2 linked regions of the Methylorubrum extorquens genome follow. The protein of the gene in region 1 binds, or shares a complex with, the protein of each later gene. Links are inferred from orthologs where the notes say so. Each region holds a gene or a part of one and is shown in the gene's direction. Other genes may lie near its edges.

Region 1 (8,024 bases):
TCGTAGCCGGCCAGCCGCAGCAGCCTGAGCAGCGCTCGTCGCGCGGGCGCATCCTCGTCCACAAGGTAGATCCGTGCGCCGGTGCGCCCCGTCACATCTTCGGCGATGCCGCCGAGTTGGTGAACGCGGCCATCCTCTCCGGTGATCGGGAAGAACGTATCGCGGATCCGCCTGACGGCGCCGTCCGACGGGCGCAGGATGCGGTATTCTTGGACGACCACCTCACCCTCCTCCACCCGTTCGAGCGTATGGCTCACGCTGTCGCGGTCGTCCGGATGGATCGTTTCAAGCCAGCGTTCGAGGGACGGCAGCCGCTCCGGCGCGACGCCCCAAACGCGTCGAAGGGCATGATTGAGGTAAGTCAGATGGCGGCTCTCCAAATCCGCGAGCCACAAGACGTTGGTCGAATGTTCGGCAAATCGCCGGAAGCGCGCTTCGCCCGCGCGGTGGGCGGCCTCCTCTCGCTTGCGCCCGGTGATCTCAACCGCGACACCGATGAAGCCGGCGGGTCGGCCGTCTTCGAACTCGGCTCGTCCGCGCGTCGAGACCCAGCGCTCGACGCCGTCCCCGAGTCCGATCACCCGATACTCGACGTGGTAGGTGCCATCGCCTGCCAGATCGATGCATCGGGCGAGCGCCGCCTCAACCCCCGTGCGATCGTCGGGATGGATCGCCGACAGCCAGACGGATTGATCGAGCGGCGTGTCGGGTGTCAGCCCCCACATGGCCTTGAGACGCGCGTCGGATTGCAGTGCCCCCGTCGCGGGGTTCCAACGATAGGACGATAGGCCACCCAGATCGATGGCGGCCCGAAGACGGGCTTCGCTCCGTCTCCAAACCTCCCCCGTTTCGCGCTCTTCCTCGACGAGGAGGAGTACGGCCGGCTCCGTGCCGCTCCAGGAGCGTGCGTTGTTGGTCGGACCCTGCAGAGGCACCCCACTGATCCGTGCCCAGCGCCCGATCCCGTCATCGCCGCGGTAATGGAAGCGCGTGACCGGGACGCTTTCACCACGCAAGGCCCGCGCGAACGGATGATCGCGCGGATCGAGGAGGGTGCCATCCGCTGCATAGGCGGTCCAGTGCGGGTCCGCGTCGGCACCGGGCACGCGACCCTGTGTCAGAAGGGGCTGTAGGATGGAGTTTGCGACGAGGGCCTGACCGTCCGACCCGAACAGCCCGGCGCCAAACGGAAGAAGCTCAATCAGAGCGACCAACGGCTCGGTTCGCTGCCACGATGCGACTCCCGTCTCCTCAGGCCGAGAGCGGACGATGGGCGGCTTCCGCTGCGCGTCGAGTAGAAGCCCGATGAGTTCGGAGAATTGCTGGAACAATCCCGTGATCTCCGGGCGATCCAAATGCGCCGGCTCCGCTCCGATCGCACAGAGTGTCCCGAAGATCTCTCCATCCGGCATCGTGATCGGAAAGGAGATGTAGCTGCGAAAGCCGCGATCTCTAGAATTCGAGAGGTCATGCATCGCCGTATCCGAGCTGACATCGTCGATGACGACCGGTCGGCGATGCCGCCGCACCTCCCGGCAGAGCATTGAATCCGCGGGAAGCACGGCGTCCGCCTGTAGGCCGAAACCGGCATCACCTCTGACCCAGCAAGCCAGCCACGTCTCGTCCGTCACCCGCGCCACAGCCGCAAAGCCGAGGCCGGTGGAGCGACGGATGATTTCGAGCATCGTCGGTATCGCCGCGAGGTGCTTCGCTGCGGTGATATCGGGCCATCGGTCCGGGTTAGCGGCCAGACATGTCGCGGAGGCGTTCATGCGGCGGACTCCGGCTGCGATCCCGTCCTGATATGCGACGTCGAACGAGGCATACGCGAATATGGGCGGCCGACGGATACTTCGGCCGCGATCCCAACAGGTCCGGCTCGAAATAGATTTCTGACCTCACATCGCGACTGACGAACGGCAGAGAAGCGAAAAATGAAAAGCATATCGAGATATCATTCTGCTGAAATTTCACGAAAAAATCATCATGTAAAGAGATGTGATGAAATATTTGGCATAGGCTAAAATTCAAAGTAATTGGGTTGCTTCCCGGATGTCAGAGAGTTCCGTCGCGAATTGAACTAGCGCAATCCACGCGCTGGTGTACTTGCATGAAAACGCATCAGCATGGAAATGGTGCCGACTGAGAGTGCTGATGTGACAAGCGGGATTTGGACGGAGTCGAACGAGGGGACAGCCCGGAAGGACGCTGCGTGCGAGAGTAAACGCGCGGCAGATAGTGGTGAGGCCGCGCCCAGGTGGCAGAGGGAAAGCGGTAGCCCTGTCGCGATAGGGACAGTCAATCGACGCCCCCGATTAGCGGTCGGCGTCATTGGAATGTCTAACCAGTCATATCGTCGACCCGCGCGGGGCCACGTTTCGAACGTGCCAGCTGAGTAAAGTCGTCACGCTACGTCTGCGATTCTGCGGGCAATGACGTATGCCCATCCATCGTCGGTAGGCTAAGCCGTTTCGTACTCGAGCCGGTCGGGAGGCATTTGCAGGCCGAGGCAAAAGCTGCGGATCCTACAAGCTGCCAAGGTGGTTCTATTCGTAAACCTGTCCACGGGTTCAGGATTTGGGGCTCAGGTTCGTACGAACCTCAGAGCACTCCACAAAGGGACAGCTAAGTCATTGAGAAGAATGGTGCTGCGAGAGAGGATTGAACTCTCGACCTCCTCATTACCAATGAGGTGCTCTACCACTGAGCTACCGCAGCGCGGTGCCGGGGGGCGGTGCCGCCGCCGGACTGGAGGGGCATTAGCCGATCGAATTTCGCTTGGCAACGCTGTTCCGTCGCACAAAATGCGTGAGCCGCAAGATTGAGCGATGGCATGACGATTTGTTGACGGACCATGGGTGTGTCGCTATAGAGCACCCACCACGTCCGGCCGCAGCATTGCGACCGGTCTTTTCGCCTTTGCTTATCATCAGGCTGCGTTGACCGACACCGGATGCCCCGGGCCGGGTTCTTGCCGCCACGACCAGACGAGGATGCCCCATGGCCAACACCGTGTCGGCCAAGAAGATGACCCGCAAGATCGCCAAGCGTACGGCGATCAACCGCTCGCGCCGCTCGCGGATGCGTACCTTTGTCCGTAAGGTCGAGGAGGCGATTGCCACCGGCGATCAGGGCCAAGCCCTCACGGCCCTCCGCGCCGCCGAGCCGGAGATCATGCGCGCTGCCCAGAACGGCATCGTTCATAAGAACAACGCTTCGCGGAAGGTCTCCCGCTTGGCCGCCCGCGTGAAGGCCATCGCTGCCTGATCGGATTGCGACGGCTCCCGGCCTTCCGAACGGAAGGCTTGCCGGGAGCTCGCTCGATATGATGCTGCATTCAGCCCGGCCACACTGGCCGGGCTTTTTTCATGCCTGCAAGGCCACGTGAGTCCTAAAGCAGGCCATGGCCCGTGACAGGCGTGACGGAGAGGCGGCATTGCCCCTCCCCGAGTGTGCTGCCGCTGGACGTGCTCGAAAAGCTTCCGATGATCGGCCGTCTTCCCCTCGGCACGACGGCGCGGCCTGCGTTCGGTGAGAGACGCGAAGCCGGCGGGCTTCGCCGTGCCCCCGAGCAGGCTCCAAGCCGAGGCTCGATCGGCCACGGTTGTGCACCGGCCCATGATGCTTCTCCACAGTTCGCGCCGGGTTATCCCGAATCGACGCTTGCAGCTGCTCATTGAGGGCGCTCTGAAGATTTCGTTAACCATGCGCAAAGTGCTTTTCATTGCGCACAGACGCGCTGCCCGTGTAGCTTAACAAAACCTTGCCGGGCGAGCAGCTCGACAAGATCAGCACCTACACCCCCAGAGTCGTCCCCAAGTTGCGGGCAGGCCTTCGACTCTTCGGTCCCTACCTGACGACTCGGTGGCCACGAAGATGTTTTCCCCGATCGTCCCGCTGTTAGGAGAACGATAGAGGATTGTTGATACACAGCCATCTTTAGCGATGGGCCGCGACGCAGCTCTTGACAGCGCCGCGGCCACTCTCGGTGCCGCCCGGATCGGGCGGCGCCTCCTCTCGTGTGGCGTATGCGTACGCGTCCCCTCCGGTCCGCCGGCTGAGGATGCGAGGAGACACGGTGATGCACCTCGACGGCAGCATGTCGGACGGCGATGGCGGAAACGGCAGAGGAAGCGTTGATCTTCCCGCCGCCTGGACACGGGTGAAGCGGCGGCTGCGGGCGGAGCTTGGCGAGGATGTCTTCGCGAGCTGGTTCGCCCGCCTCGAACTGGAGAATGTGGAGGGTGGGGTCGCCCGCCTCACTGTTCCGACTCGGTTCCTCAAGAGCTGGATCGAATCGCATTACATCGACCGAGTGCTGACGACCTTCCGCGCCGAGGCCGATGGCGTCAGCCGCATCGAGGTCGGCGTGCGCGGTCCCTCCGCCCCGGTTCGGCCGAGTGCCGGCGTGCAGGCGAAATCGAACCCGACGAGCGGACCGCTGACCCGTCTCCACGCGATCGCGACGCCCGCGGCCCTCCAGGGACCCGGACCGATGATCGAGACCGAGATCACCTCGTCCCGCGGTGATTCGGCCGGGGTCGATCTCAACGGCGCGCCGCTCGATGCGCGGCTCTCGTTTGCGAACTTCGTCGTGGGCCGCTCCAATGCGCTGGCCCATGCTGCTGCCGAGCGGATCGCCCGCAGCGACAGCGACGGCGCGCTCTATAACCCGCTTTACGTTCATGCCGGCGTCGGCCTCGGCAAGACGCACCTGCTCCACGCGGCCGGCCACGCCGCCCGCGAGGCCGGACGCCGGGTGATCTACCTCACCGCCGACCGCTTCATGTACGGCTTCGTCAACGCCCTGAAGACGCAGAATGCCCTGGCCTTCAAGGAGCGCCTGCGGGCGATCGATCTGCTCATCCTCGATGACGTGCAGTTCATCCAGGGTAAGTCGATCCAGACGGAGTTCGGTCACACCCTCAACGCACTGATCGATTCGGGGCGTCAGGTGGTGGTCGCCTCCGACCGGCCTCCAACGGAGCTGGAAGCGCTCGACGAGCGCGTGCGCTCGCGTCTCGCTGGTGGCCTCGTCGTCGAAATCGGCGGGCTCGACGAGGGGCTTCGCGCCTCGATCCTCTCCGCCCGGCTCGACGCCGTACGTCAGAGCCACCCGAACTTCGAGGTCTCGCCGGCCGTGTCGGCTTATGTCGCCCGGGCGATCACGGCCAATGGCCGCGACCTCGAAGGTGCGGTGAACCGGCTCCTCGCCCACGCGACCCTCACCGGCGCGCCGGTCACGGTCGAGACCGCCGAGACCGCGATCCGCGACCTCGTGAAGAACCGCGAACCCAAGCGGGTGAAAATCGAGGACATCCAGAAGCTGGTGGCCTCGCGCTACAACGTGTCGCGTTCCGACATCCTGTCCGAGCGTCGGACCGCCGCCGTGGTGAAACCGCGCCAGATCGCGATGTATCTGTCGAAGGTGCTGACCCTGCGCTCCCTGCCCGAGATCGGTCGCCGCTTCGGCGGGCGCGACCACACCACCGTGCTGCACGCGGTGCGCAAGATCGAGAAGCAGATCGGTGAGGATGCGGTGCTCGGCGACGAGGTCGAGCTGCTGAAGCGTATGCTCCAAGACTGAGACGGGGCCGGGCGCGTCCCGGTCTCGCCTTTGTGGCGTTTCGTCATTCCTGCGGATCCGGTCCGGTCCGGTCCGGGCCGTCCTCCCGCGCCGCGCGCCATCGAGGGGCGGGACAGCGCGAAGGCCGCCCTTGCCTTCGCGGGGGCGCTTCGCCAAGCTGCCGGCCCTGTTCCGCTTCGGAGTGCCTCGCGAAACGTCCGGTCGCCGGCCCATTCTCCGGTCGCGATGGCCGAACGGGCGTTTGGTGAGCTGCATTCTCATCCGGCCTGATCGACGGCGGGCGGGTCGATTGTTCAAGAGACGACGGGTTTTCCGATGAGAGTCACAGTCGAGCGCGCAGCCCTCCTGAAATCGCTCGGCCACGTCCACCGGGTGGTGGAGCGGCGCAACACGATTCCGATTCTCTCCAACGTCTTGCTGCGCACCGGCGAGAACGGCCTTCAGCTCAAGGCGACCGACCTCGATATCGAGGTGACGGAGACCGTCGCCGCCGACGTGCTCGATGCCGGCGCCACCACGGTGCCGGCCCACGTCATCTACGATATCGTTCGCAAGCTGCCCGAGGGCGCGCAGGTCTCGCTGGAGACCTCCGGTGAGACGGGGCAGATGACGATCCGTTCCGGACGCTCACGCTTTGCGCTGGGCGCCCTGCCGGAGGGCGACTTCCCCGATCTCGCCGCGGGCGAGCTTCCGCATTCGTTCGTCATTCCCGCGGCCGAGCTGAAGCAGCTCATCGAGAAGACGCAGTTCGCGATCTCCACCGAGGAGACGCGCTACTACCTCAACGGCATCTACTTCCACACCCTTGAGGTCGAGGGCGCCCTGAAGCTGCGCGCGGTGGCAACCGATGGGCACCGGCTCGCTCGCGTCGAGACCGAGGCTCCCGAGGGCAGCCGCGGGATGCCGGGCATCATCGTCCCGCGCAAGGCCGTCGCCGAAATCCAGAAGCTCGTGGACGATAGCGGCGACAGCGTGCAGGTCGAGCTGTCCCCGGCCAAGATTCGCCTGACTTTTGCCGGCGGCGTGACCCTGATCTCGAAGCTGATCGACGGCACCTTCCCCGACTATCAGCGGGTGATTCCCACCGGCAACGACAAGCGCCTGACGGTGGAGCGTGACGCCTTCGCCAAGGCGGTGGACCGCGTTTCGACCATCTCGTCCGAGCGTGGCCGTGCCGTGAAGCTCGCCGTGAGCGAGGGACGCCTCGCCCTGTCCGTGACCAACCCGGATGCCGGCTCGGCGACCGAGGAGCTTGATGTCGATTACGAGTCTGCCGCCCTCGATATCGGCTTCAATGCCCGCTACTTGCTCGACATCACCGCTCAGCTCCAGGGCGACACCGCCCTGTTCAAGCTCGCCGATCCGGGCTCACCGACGCTGATCCAGGATCGGGATGGCGCCCCGGCGCTTTATGTGTTGATGCCGATGCGCGTGTGAGTCCGCTTCCGGCTGCGGCCGGATCGGATATATCGCTTCGATGGACATGCTGCCGGGAGGCCCCCGCCTCACCCGCCTGATCGCCCGCGATTTCCGCAATCACGTCGATCTCGATCTTGCCACCACCCGCCGCTTTGTGGCTCTGGTCGGCGAGAACGGGGCGGGCAAGACTAACATCTTGGAGGCCGTCTCGCTGTTTTGTCCCGGCCGCGGACTGCGCCGGGCCGATCTGGCGACGATGGCGCGGGTCTGCGGGCCGGGGGGATTCGCCGTGTCGGCGACGCTCGAAGCGTCGGAAGCCGAGCATCGGCTGGGCTCCGGCTACGAGCCGCCGGGCTATGACGGGCGCGGCACGCGAGTCTGCCGGATCGACGGCGCGCCCGCCTCCTCCCCCGTGGCGTTCTCGGAGTTCCTGCGGATCGTCTGGCTGACGCCGGATTTCGACGGGCTGTTTCGCGGTTCGGCCGGCGACCGGCGCCGTTTTCTCGACCGGCTGGTGCTTGCCGTCGATGCCGGCCACGGCGCTCGCGTTTCGGCGATGGAGCGAGCCCTGCGCTCGCGCAACCGCCTTCTCGACGAGCGGCCGGATGACGGCCGCTGGCTCGATGCGGTCGAGCGCGAAGTGGCCGAACTCGGCGTTGCCGTGGCGCTCGCCCGGCGCGAGACGGTGGAACGCCTCGATCGGCTGATCGCCGAGACGCGGGACGATGCCGCGCCCTTCCCTTGGGCCTCGCTGCGGTTGGAGGGCGACCTCGACGACCTCGTCGCGGTTTGGCCGGCTTTGGAGGCGGAGGATCGCTTCCGCCGCGCATTGATGCAGGGCCGCCACCGCGACCGCGCGGCGGGCCGCACCCTGATCGGGCCGCAGACCACCGACCTTGTCGTGCGCCACGGTCCCAAGGACGTACCCGCCGCCACCGCCTCGACCGGCGAGCAGAAGGCGCTGCTGATCGGCCTCGTTCTCGCTCATGCCCGCCTCGTGCGGGCAATGAGCGGGCTC
Region 2 (5,417 bases), 190 kb from region 1 along the record:
ATCGCCGCGCTCGAACGTGGGCTCAACCGGGGCGCGCCGCGGACACGCCGGCTCGGCGGCATCCTGGCGCTCGCCATGCTGCTCGTCACGGTGGCCGCCCTCGCCCTCGGACTGACGGCGCTCGCCGCGCTCACGGGCCACGGGTTCGGCCTGGTGATCCTCGCTGTTCTCGCCGCGAGCCTGCCGGCGCAGCGCAGCCTGTTCGTCCATGTCCGGCGCGTCTCCGCCGCCCTGCGGACCGAAGGGCTCGCCGGGGGTCGTACCGCCGTGTCGATGATCGTCGGCCGAAACCCCGAGAGCCTGGACGAAGCCGCCGTGTGCCGAGCCGCGATCGAGAGCTTGGCGGAGAACTTTTCCGACGGCATCGTCGCGCCGGCCTTCTGGATCGGCGCGGGCGGACTCACCGGCGGCGCGCTCTACAAGGCGATCAACACTGCCGACAGCATGGTCGGCCACCGCACGCCCCGCTACGAGGCATTCGGCTGGGCCTCCGCCCGCCTCGACGACCTCGTGAACCTGCCGGCTTCGCGACTCACCGGGCTCCTGCTGATCGCAGCAGCGGCGCTGAGCCGGGATGTCTCCGCGGCGGGCGCGTGGCGGGCGATCCGCCGCGACGCGGGCCGCCATCGCTCGCCCAATGCCGGCTGGCCCGAAGCGGCCATGGCCGGCGCGCTGGGCCTACGGCTCGCGGGCCCACGCATCTACGGCGACACCCGCGTCGAGGATGCCTGGATGGGCGACGGGCGGGCCGAGGCCAACGCCGACGACATCGTGCGTGCGTTGAAGCTCTACCGCACGGCTTGCGCGCTGCAGTTCACGCTGGTGGCGGCCGTGACTGGCATCTGGCTCACCTTCGGCCGGTAACGATCCCTCACGCCAAGCGCAGCAGCCCATCGCAATCGAGATGCGCTTCGAGGTGGTCGGCGAAGCGGTCGAGCACCGTTTCGATGCCGGCCTCGTAACGGGTGAGGCCCGGCGCAGCGCCAAGCCGGGCGAGCCAGGCGGCGCGCTGGCGGTCGTCGGCGAACAGGCCGTGGACATATGTGCCGGTCACGAGCCCGTCGGGTGAGACGGCCCCATCGGCCCGGCCGTCGGCGAAGCGCAGCAGGGGCCGGGCGGTGTCCGGCCCGGTCGTGTCGCCGACATGCATCTCGTAGCCGGAGAACGGCTCGCCATCGGCGAGCGTCGTGCCGCTGGCGGCGACGAGGCGCTTCGCGTCCGTCATCACCGTCTCGACGTCGAGGAGGCCGAGGCCCGGCAGGTCGCGCGGCGCCCCCTCGATCCCCTGCGGGTCGGCGATGGAGCGGCCAAGCATCTGGTAGCCGCCGCACAGCCCGAGCACGCGACGACCGCGGCGCAGATGGGCGCGGATATCGATGTCCCATCCTTCTGCGCGCAGACATTCGAGATCGTCGATCGTGGTCTTCGAACCCGGCAGGACGATCAGGTCCGCCTCCGCCGGGACGGGTGCACCGGGCGGCACGAAGGTCACCGCGACGCCGGGCTCCTGCCGCAGCGGGTCGAGGTCGTCGAAGTTGGCGATGTGAGGAAAGCGCAGCACCGCGATCAACGGCACGGCACCGTCACGGCGCGCCTGCGGGGCATCGAGCGCCACCGCGTCCTCCGGCGGCAGGCGGGCGGCGTCGGGAAAGAACGGCACGAGGCCGAACGGCGACCAGCCGGTGCGCGCGGCGATCAGGGCCATGCCGTCGGCAAACAGCGTCGGGTCGCCGCGAAAGCGGTTGACGATGAAGCCGCGGATCATCGCCGCATCGTCGGGCTCCAGCACCGCCTGCGTGCCGACAAGGCTGGCGATGACGCCGCCGCGATCGATGTCGCCGACGAGCACCACCGGCGTCCCGGTCGCCCGGGCGAAACCCATATTGGCGATGTCGCCCTGTCGCAGGTTCACCTCAGCCGGCGAGCCCGCGCCCTCCACGAGCACGATGTCGGCCTCAGCGCGCAGCCGCTCGAAGCTGTCGAGCACGGAGGCCATCAGCCGCGGCTTCCAGGCTTGGTACTCCCGCGCCTTGGCGGTGCCGATCATGCGGCCCTGCACCACCACCTGCGCGCCGACCTCGCTCTGCGGCTTCAGGAGCACCGGGTTCATGTGGACGGATGGCGCGACCCGCGCGGCGCGGGCCTGGAGCGCCTGAGCCCGGCCGATCTCGCCGCCATCGGCGGTAACGGCGGCGTTGTTCGACATGTTCTGCGGCTTGAACGGGCGCACCGTAAGCCCGCGCCGGGTGAAGGCGCGGGCAAGGCCGGCCACCAGCAGCGACTTACCGACATCGGACCCGGTCCCCTGGATCATCAGGGCGCGGGTCATCGGCGGATCCTTGTTCGAGGCGCGGGCATCACCCTGCCATGGCATCGGGGCCGGGCGGCGTCGAGCCGGATTTAGGACAGTCCGCGCGCGGCGAGCCGCGCCTCGAGCCAGGGCAGCACGCCCGCGGCATCGGGCACGGCCGGCACATCCGGAAGGGCAGGGCGGGCGACGATCACCACGGGCAAGCCCAGCCGGCGCGCGGCCTCGATCTTCGGATAGGTCGCCGCGCCGCCGGAATTCTTCGTCACCAGCACCTCGATGCGCGCCTCGCGCATGAAGCGGATCTCGTCATCGAGCGCGAAGGGGCCGCGGGCGCTGACGGTGACGAGGTTCGGCACCGGCAGCGCGTCGCCGACGGGCTCGATGGTGCGCACGACGTAAGCGTGCTGCGGCGCGCGGGCGAAGGCCGCCAACTCCTGTCGGCCGATGGTGAGGAACACCGTTCTCGGTGCGGCCCCGAGCGCATCGAGACAGGCCGGGACGTTCGCGGCTGCGATCCAGTCGTCACCGGGCTCGCGCTCCCAGGCCGGGCGACGCAAAGCGAGCAGCGGCACCGCGACAGCCCTGCACGCTTCGGCCGCATTGGCCGAGATCCGCGCGGCGAAGGGGTGGGTCGCGTCGATCACCGCCGCGATGCCGTTCTTGGAAAGCCACCGCGCCAGCCCTTCGCCGCCGCCGAACCCGCCGATGCGGGTCGGCACCGGTTCGGGCCGCGGCGCAGCGGTACGTCCGGCCAGCGACAGTGTCACCGAGACATCCGGCTCACGCGCCAGCCGGGCGACGAGCGCGCTGGCCTCGGTGGTGCCGCCAAGCACGAGGATGCGCAGGGGCGGCGCATCGGGATTCGGCGTGGGATGGCGCGCGGGAGAACCCTGGTCGGCGGCTCCGGACATTCGTACAACCTGTCTCGCCCGCATCAGCCCGGCAAAGGCCGGGCGAGGTTTTCGACGTGAGACCCTTCTGCCGCGATTGCCTGACGATGCAAGCCGAGGGCGCCCTGCGCTGCCGCGGATGCGGCTCGCCGCGCCTTCTCGCGCACGCGGCCCGCGACGCGTTGAGCATCGCCCACGTCGATTGCGACGCCTTCTACGCGGCGATCGAGAAACGCGACGACCCTTCCTTGCGCGACAAGCCGCTCATCATCGGCGGCGGCAAGCGCGGCGTCGTCTCCACCGCCTGCTACCTCGCCCGGATCTCCGGGGTGCGTTCGGCGATGCCGATGTTCGAGGCGTTGAAGCGCTGCCCCGATGCCACCGTGCTGCGGCCGGATATGGAAAAGTACGCCCGCGTCGGGCGCGAGGTTCGGGCGATGATGCTGGCGCTCACGCCGCTGGTCGAGCCCGTCTCCATCGACGAGGCGTTCCTCGACCTCTCCGGCACCGAACGCCTGCACGGGACGAGCCCGGCGGTGACGCTCGCCCGCTTCGCCGCACGGGTCGAGGCGGAGGTCGGCATCACCGTGTCGGTGGGTTTGTCCGCCAACAAGTTCCTGGCCAAGATCGCCTCGGACCTCGACAAGCCGCGCGGCTTCTCGATCATCGCGGGCGAGGATGCCGCGACCTTCCTTGCCGACAAGCCGGTGGGCATCCTGCCCGGCATCGGCGAGAGCGCGCGAAACCGCCTCGCCTCGCTCAACATCCACCGGGTCGGCGACATCGCGCGCGCCGACCCGGTGCGTCTCCAGGCATCCCTCGGGCGGGATGCACTGCGTCTCATCGATCTCGCCGCCGGCCGGGACCGGAGGCCGGTGCGCCCGACCCGCGAGGCCAAGAGCGTCTCGTCCGAGACGACCTTCTCGACCGATCTCACCCGATTCGAGGATCTGCGGCCGATCCTCTGGCAACTCTGCGAAAAGGTGTCGGCGCGGCTCAAGCGGGCGGAGCTCGCCGCCGGCAGCGTCACGCTGAAACTGAAGGACGCCCGCTTCCGGCTGCGCACCCGAACCCGCAGCGGCCTGAAACCCACGCAGCTCGCCGACCGGCTCTTCCGCGAGGGCGAGCCGATGCTGTGGGCCGCCTGCGACGGTACCGCCTTCCGTCTGATCGGCATCGGGGGCGGCGATCTCTGCGGTGCGATCCATGCCGACCGTGGCGACCTCGCCGACCAGGGCATCGAGCGCGTCGCCCGCCGCGAGGCGGCGCTCGACCGGCTGCGGGAAAAGTTCGGCAACGCCGCGATCCAGCGCGGCCTCGTCTTCACCGGCGAGCCGGAGCGGCGCCGAGGCTGAAGCGCGACGGCTACTTCTTGCAGTCCGCCCCGGATTTTGCGTCGGCCTTGGCGAGATCGAGCCGCGTCAGATTCCCGTCGATCGCGAAATCTCCGTAATCGAGGTGGAGCCGCCCGCTGACGCCGTCCTCGTAGAGGTCGAAGGTGAGGGTGTAGATCGGCGTGCGCTCGCCCCCGCCGGGGGTGAAGTAGCTCAACGTGACCGGCCAGCGCCGCATGGCGCCGTGGTCGCCCTCGCGCAGCGGCTTGTCGCGCTGGGTGTCGGCGGCGGGTGCGGCGCTCGGGCGGCCGATGATGCCCAACGTGTCGTAGACCTTGCGCCCGTCATCCGAGCCGTCGAACACCTTGGCCGAGACCGTCGTCTCGCCCGCCTTGGCCGCCTCGATCAGGCGGATCATGTGGTGGATCGGAAACAGGACGGCGCCCTCGGCCTGGAACCCGTCGCGCTTTGGCTCCTTGAGCTTCACCTTGAGCGCCTCGGCCGCCTCCGCCGTCCCATCGACAGCCGGGGAGGGCGCATTGTTGAGGATGGTCGTGGTGCGGAAGCGGAAACTCTTGCCGTCGCCGTTCTCGAAGGTGGTGCTGCGCAGGTCCGAGGTGCGGTCGCCGGACTCGCCGGAATTGAGCATCGTCACTTGGCGCGTCTGCATGGTGTAGCCGCGGCAGGCGTCACCCGAGAAATCGATGACGATGCGCCCGCGCACGCCCTCGACCGCCCGCGTTCCCTCGGAGCGCGCCAGCGACAGGTCGTAGACCGCGCGGTGATTGGTCAACCGGATCGCCGCCTCGTTCGGAACCGGCGCGGCCGGCCCCGCGGCCATCGCGCTTCCCGGCATCGCGGCAAGGAGGAAAAGGGCCGGCG

What was found. Proteins that work in one complex are often made in the same cells at the same time.
Region 2: the proteins of dnaN (region 1) and J2W78_RS04640 are in contact, whole or in part, in a solved structure (PDB 1OK7), measured with the Escherichia coli proteins. The link is inferred for Methylorubrum extorquens from one-to-one orthologs.

Annotation. Positions count from the first base shown.
Region 1 is NZ_JALJXF010000001.1:781,399-789,422, reverse strand. Bases 5,002-7,963 are described here. They hold dnaN (DNA polymerase III subunit beta), read left to right. Parts: upstream 5,002-5,902; coding sequence 5,903-7,024; downstream 7,025-7,963. Other genes in these bases: recF (DNA replication/repair protein RecF), read left to right, coding at 7,065-7,963; dnaA (chromosomal replication initiator protein DnaA), read left to right, coding at 5,002-5,587. In the rest of the region: J2W78_RS03835 (PAS domain-containing protein), read right to left, coding at 1-1,772; rpsT (30S ribosomal protein S20), read left to right, coding at 3,001-3,267; more of dnaA, read left to right, coding at 4,082-5,001; more of recF, read left to right, coding at 7,964-8,024. UniProt on the Escherichia coli protein: Confers DNA tethering and processivity to DNA polymerases and other proteins. Acts as a clamp, forming a ring around DNA (a reaction catalyzed by the clamp-loading complex) which diffuses in an ATP-independent manner freely and bidirectionally along dsDNA.
Region 2 is NZ_JALJXF010000001.1:965,003-970,419, forward strand. What follows is about bases 2,532-5,417. They hold J2W78_RS04640 (DNA polymerase IV), read left to right. Parts: upstream 2,532-3,278; coding sequence 3,279-4,556; downstream 4,557-5,417. Other genes in these bases: J2W78_RS04635 (cobalt-precorrin-6A reductase), read right to left, coding at 2,532-3,222; J2W78_RS04645 (cell envelope integrity EipB family protein), read right to left, coding at 4,567-5,417. Outside these bases: adenosylcobinamide-phosphate synthase CbiB, read left to right, coding at 1-864; J2W78_RS04630 (cobyric acid synthase), read right to left, coding at 872-2,329; more of J2W78_RS04635, read right to left, coding at 2,401-2,531. UniProt on the Escherichia coli protein: Poorly processive, error-prone DNA polymerase involved in translesion repair and untargeted mutagenesis. Copies undamaged DNA at stalled replication forks, which arise in vivo from mismatched or misaligned primer ends.